2 linked regions of the Prochlorococcus marinus XMU1412 genome follow. The protein of the gene in region 2 binds, or shares a complex with, the protein of the main gene of each other region. Links are inferred from orthologs where the notes say so. Each region holds a gene or a part of one and is shown on either strand. Other genes may lie near its edges.

The links. Proteins that work in one complex are often made in the same cells at the same time.
Region 1: the proteins of HA152_RS01535 (region 2) and nuoH are in contact, whole or in part, in a crystal structure (PDB 6Y11), measured with the Thermus thermophilus proteins. The link is inferred for Prochlorococcus marinus XMU1412 from one-to-one orthologs. Residues at the interface, in WP_096411117.1 of Thermus thermophilus: Arg16, Glu17, Gly18, Leu24, Leu27, Val28, Trp30, Gly31, Arg32, Asn34, Ser35, Trp37, Thr54, Asp55, Ala56, Asp59, Ala61, Arg62, Phe63, Gly64, Glu66, Val67, Phe68, Arg69, Ala70, Ser71, Arg73, Gln74, Ala75, Asp76; in WP_096411122.1 of Thermus thermophilus: Arg36, Val44, Arg45, Met46, Gly47, Pro48, Asn49, Arg50, Val51, Leu57, Gln58, Ala61, Asp62, Ile64, Lys65, Ile67, Phe68, Lys69, Glu70, Ile72, Val74, Glu223, Ala224, Glu225, His233, Thr234, Glu235, Tyr236, Ser237, Trp241.

What each region holds. Positions count from the first base shown.
Region 1 is NZ_JAAORJ010000001.1:152,780-155,578, forward strand. It holds nuoH (NADH-quinone oxidoreductase subunit NuoH), read right to left. Parts: upstream 2,060-2,799; coding sequence 941-2,059; downstream 1-940. Other genes in the region: HA152_RS00840 (NADH-quinone oxidoreductase subunit J), read right to left, coding at 1-232; ndhI (NAD(P)H-quinone oxidoreductase subunit I), read right to left, coding at 246-872; HA152_RS00855 (citrate synthase), read right to left, coding at 2,135-2,799. UniProt on the Escherichia coli protein: NDH-1 shuttles electrons from NADH, via FMN and iron-sulfur (Fe-S) centers, to quinones in the respiratory chain. The immediate electron acceptor for the enzyme in this species is believed to be ubiquinone.
Region 2 is NZ_JAAORJ010000001.1:280,893-283,656, reverse strand. It holds HA152_RS01535 (NADH dehydrogenase subunit K), read left to right. Parts: upstream 1-901; coding sequence 902-1,627; downstream 1,628-2,764. Other genes in the region: HA152_RS01525 (gluconeogenesis factor YvcK family protein), read right to left, coding at 2,154-2,764; HA152_RS01530 (NAD(P)H-quinone oxidoreductase subunit J), read left to right, coding at 1,627-2,157; HA152_RS01540 (NAD(P)H-quinone oxidoreductase subunit 3), read left to right, coding at 535-897; HA152_RS01545 (rubredoxin), read right to left, coding at 29-457; HA152_RS01550 (photosynthesis system II assembly factor Ycf48), read right to left, coding at 1-19. UniProt on the Escherichia coli protein: NDH-1 shuttles electrons from NADH, via FMN and iron-sulfur (Fe-S) centers, to quinones in the respiratory chain. The immediate electron acceptor for the enzyme in this species is ubiquinone.

The DNA.
Region 1 (2,799 bases), 130 kb from region 2 along the record:
TTGCAAAGATTATTAATACATTCACTGCACCTACATAAACTAAAACTTGAGCTGCAGCAACAAAACTTGCATTTAGAAGAAGATATAATCCTGCTACACTCATGAAAACTCCTCCTAGAAGAAAGGCTGAATAAACAATACTTTCAAGCAATACAACACCAATAGCTCCAATAAGGATTACTAAAGATAAAATCGTAAAACAAATAATTTGAGTTGTTATTGCAATGGACATAAATTAATGGAAATTAATTGTTTGGATTAGAAACTTTATCTTTATTTTCATTGGGTTCCGGTCTCATCCAATCATAGACTTCTTCAGGTAATTTACCAACTCTAGTATCTGAAGCTGGGATTTCATGAGGGTCCATGACACCTTTAGGAAGATAGGCAAGTTCTCTTAGAGGTTTAACTGAAGGATCTGTTGTGACGTTCGTAGGTAACCTACCAAGTGCAACATTATCAAAGTTTAGATTGTGTCTGTCAAAAGTAGCTAATTCATATTCTTCGGTCATCGACAGACAATTAGTTGGACAATATTCAACACAATTTCCGCAAAATATACAAACTCCAAAGTCTATAGAGTAATTTCTAAGTTCCTTTTTTTTAGTTTCTTTATTCATTACCCAATCAACAACTGGTAAATTTATGGGGCAAACTCTTACGCACACTTCACAGGCAATACATTTATCGAATTCATAATGTATTCTTCCTCTATATCTCTCGGAAGGTATTAATTTTTCATATGGATATTGGACAGTAACAGGTCTTCTTCGAAGATGATCAAAAGTTACTGAAAAGCCATTATATAAGTATTTACCAGCATTAAATGCTTCTTTGATATAGCTATTTATTTGTTGAAGAAAATTTTTCATTTTGAAGAATTTACTTAGTTATTTTATTTTAGTGGATTAATTTTAAATTTAAGTATTTTTACTTAAGTTTAACCACCAAAGAATTGCGGAAAAGCAAGTTTTAATCCTGCAGTTATCAAAAGATTAGCAAGAGAAATTGGAAGAAGAAACTTCCATCCTAGATCTAATAGTTGATCTATTCTTACTCTAGGAGTCGTCCAACGCAATAATATTGCAATGAAAACTAAAAGATATGCTTTCAATACAGTCATTATGATTCCAATTGATGCAGTTAAAACTTGTATAAAGGGTGCATTAATGGGCAAGTTTAGAAACTTAGCTATTAATTCAACTGGAATAGGAAAACCCCATCCTCCCAAATAAAGTATTGATACCAATAAAGCTGAAAGGATTAGGTTAATGTAACTACCCAGGTAGAACAATGCGAATTTCATACCTGCATATTCAGTTTGGTATCCTGCAACTAATTCTTCTTCAGCTTCGGGTAAGTCAAATGGAAGTCTCTCACATTCTGCAAGAGCACAAATCCAAAAGATTATAAAACCAACCGGTTGTCTCCATATATTCCAGCTTAAAATTCCTGCACCACTTTGTTGGTTGACAATGTCAATAGTACTTAGAGAATTTGTCATTAGTACAATAGCCAGTACAGATAAAGCTAAAGGAATTTCATAACTTATTGATTGAGCTGCTGCTCTTAAACCTCCTAATAAAGAATACTTATTATTTGATGCATATCCGCTCATGAGAAGTCCGATTGGCTGGATACTGCTTAAAGCAATCCATAGGAAAATTCCAATACCAACGTTACTTATTAAAAGGTTTTGTCCAAAAGGAACGATTAGCCAGGACAGAATAACTGGGACAAGAACTAATATAGGTCCTGCAGTGAAGAGTATTCCATCCGCTTTAGCAGGAATAATATCCTCTTTAACAAGCAACTTAAGACCATCAGCAATTGGTTGGAGGACGCCAAGTGCTCCTGCATATTCGGGGCCTATTCTTTGTTGAGCAGCAGCAGATATTTTTCTTTCAAGCCATACTGTTACTAAAACGCCAACTACTGCAGCTACCAAAATCAAAAGCATTGGTAGAGGGAGCCAAATTATATGAGCGATTTCGCTGGAAAGGCCAAAACCTTTTAAGAATTCATTAAAACTATATTCGAGATCTAATCCGTATTCCAAAATTTTTTTGTTATTTACTTTATAGATTAACTCTTCACAAACAATATGTGTGTTTTTTATGAAAAGCTACAAATATTATTCTCTATTTTCTAGGCTGATCCAATCTCTTGGTGCTGAACCTGTATAGATTTGCGATGGCCTGAAAATTCTGTTTGCTCCAAGTTGCTCTCTCCAATGAGCTAACCAACCAGCTACTCTAGATATGGCAAAAATCGGCGTAAATAAATCACGAGGAATACCAAGTTTTCTATAGACAAGACCAGAATAAAAATCCACGTTAGGGAATATACCCTTAGGTCCAAGTCTTGGTATTGCCTCTGCCTCAATTGATTTAGCAACTTCATACATTTCATCAGCTCCAAATCTTATAAAAAGCTCTTCTGCCAGTTTTTGAAGAATTATTGCTCTTGGATCTTTGACTTTATATTCTCTGTGGCCGAAGCCCATGATCTTGCTTTTATTTTTTATTGCATTATCTAAAAAAGATCCAGCATTTTCTGGGGTTTTAATCTCTTCTAACATTGCAATTACATCTTCATTTGCTCCTCCATGCAATGGGCCAGCCAAGGTTCCTACTGCAGAGGCGATGACAGCATATGGGTCTGTAAGAGTACTTGCAGTAACTCTAGCGCTAAATGTACTTGCGTTTAAACTATGTTCGGCATGTAGAATTAAACACCTATCAAAAACTTTTGCAGCTATAGGATCTTGTTCTTTTTCAGTCAGCATGTAAAGAAAAT
Region 2 (2,764 bases):
TGGTAAAAAAATTTTTCATTTAACTATATTAATGCAAAGAGTACAAAGAAAGGAACATAGCAGCAGCAAACGCCAACCCTCCAAAAATCAATATATTTTTTTGTCCTGGAGGTAAACTATTAAATCCAAATCCATAAACTAAATTCTCTTCAAATCCACTAGGTTTTGCTCTAGATCCAATATCCTTATAAAAATTTTTACCGGCTCGACAAACAGGGCAAGCAAAAGTATTCCCATCTAACTCTGAAAAAGGAGTATTTTTAGGTATGTTTAATTTTTTATTTCCTTCAGACGGATCATAAATATATCCACAACTTCTACATTCGAATCTATTTTGTTCTAGATTAAGTATAGGTTGTTCAACATTTGCTTCTAAGGAATTTTCAGAAAGTTTTTCTTTCTCAAAATCTTCAACTATTTTGTTTTCCTCAGAGGTTGGTTGAATGTTTTCACTCACGGTTTATTATTGTTCTTTAAGAACTTTAAAAGATTTTGCTTAATTAAGCGACTTTTATTCAAAATTAATTTTTTAAGATGTTTTTATTAACTGGCTATGAATACTTTTTAGGTTTCCTTCTAATCGCCGCAGCTGTTCCAGTATTAGCTCTAGTTACTAATCTCATCGTTGCCCCAAAAGGCAGAACTGGAGAAAGAAAACTTACATATGAATCCGGAATGGAGCCTATAGGAGGAGCATGGATTCAATTTAATATTCGTTATTACATGTTTGCCTTAGTTTTCGTTATATTTGATGTGGAGACGGTATTCCTTTATCCTTGGGCTGTTGCCTTTAATAGATTAGGATTATTAGCCTTTATTGAGGCTTTAATTTTCATCGCAATACTCGTTATCGCTCTGGCATACGCATGGAGAAAGGGTGCTTTAGAATGGAGTTAAAAAATTGAATCCACAATTATCCCCAAAAGCAATAAGAGAAATTCGAGAAGGGACTTGCAATCCTCTTAGTGCACCTCAAGTTACTACAGACTTAAGCGAAAATATTATATTGACAAGCTTAGACGATCTTCATAATTGGGCTAGACTAAGCAGTCTATGGCCACTCTTGTACGGAACAGCTTGTTGTTTTATAGAATTTGCTGCCTTAATTGGATCTAGATTTGATTTTGATAGATTTGGATTAGTGCCGAGAAGCTCGCCAAGGCAAGCAGATTTACTAATAGTTGCAGGGACAGTAACAATGAAGATGGCCCCAGCCCTTGTAAGACTATATGAGCAGATGCCTGAACCAAAGTATGTTATTGCTATGGGTGCCTGCACAATCACAGGGGGAATGTTCAGTGCAGATTCTACAACTGCTGTAAGAGGTGTTGATAAATTGATACCAGTTGATTTATACCTCCCAGGATGTCCACCAAGACCAGAAGCAATTTTTGATGCTGTAATTAAATTAAGAAAAAAAGTTGGTAATGAATCAATTTTAGAGCGCACAAAAACAGAGCAAACTCACAGATACATAACATCTGATCACGAAATGAATCTTGTTTTCTCAGAAAATACAGGTGAATATCTAAACAAAACTTCAGCTAACGTCATACCTTCTTCCAAAAAAGAACAAATAACCGAATTACCTGAAAACACTGAAATTATTAACTCTACAGAAGATTAATGGAAAAAGACGGTTTAGCCACATCTTCAGATACTTCAATAGAAAAAGAAGGGTTTATAAGCCAATCTTTGACTAAAGATGGAATTCCAAATCAATCTTTATCTGATGATCACCTAGGAATTGAAAACATTTCTGTGGAACCTAACAAATTATATGAAGCTGTATCTGCCTTGAGAAATTACGGTTTCAACTATCTTCAATGTCAAGGAGGATATGATGAAGGACCAGGCAGAAATCTTGTTAGTTTCTACCATTTTATAACTGTTGATGATTTACAAAAAATCGAAAAAATTAAGGAAGTGAGATTAAAAGTTTTCTTAAAAAGAGATTCTGATTTATCAATCCCTAGTTTGTATGAAATTTTCAAAGGAAGTGATTGGCAAGAAAGAGAAACTTTTGATATGTATGGAATAAATTTTATTGATCATCCAAATCCCAAAAGACTATTAATGCCTGAAGATTGGAGAGGATGGCCACTACGAAAAGATTATATTCAGCCAGATTTCTATGAACTCCAAGATGCTTATTAGTTTATTTTCTTTAATTTGCGGTAAATAAACATAACTGCTCTTGCTAATCTCCTTGGATCATGTCTAAGAGTTGGAGTTATTTTTTTTGAATATAATGGTGCTTGCAAAACATAATAACCCTCAGATAATAATTTTTCTTTATTACATTTGACAGGCTCTGCCCCTCTACTTTCGTAATAGTCTACTAATGGAGACTTTTCAAATTGAATCTGAGATAAGATTGAATTAAAAATTCTAGTTTTAACTCCAAAATTTGATAATTGTTTTTCTATTGCTTTGATATGTTGAGAGACATCAAGTCCATCTGTTTCTCCAGGCTGAGTCATCAAATTACTTATATAAATTTTAGGAGCATTACTTTGCAATAAGGCATCCACTATCTCGGGTACTAACAGATTAGGCAATAAAGAAGTGTATAGACTACCTGGGCCAAGAACAATTAAATCAGCTTCTTTTATAGATTCAAGAGCACTTGGAAGAGCTGAAGGATTTTCTGGAAGGTAACCAATCCTCGAAATTAATTTTTTAGATTTACTGATCTTGCTTTCACCAAAAATTTTTTCACCATCTTCTAATTCAGCCCATAACATAACATCAATATTTGTTG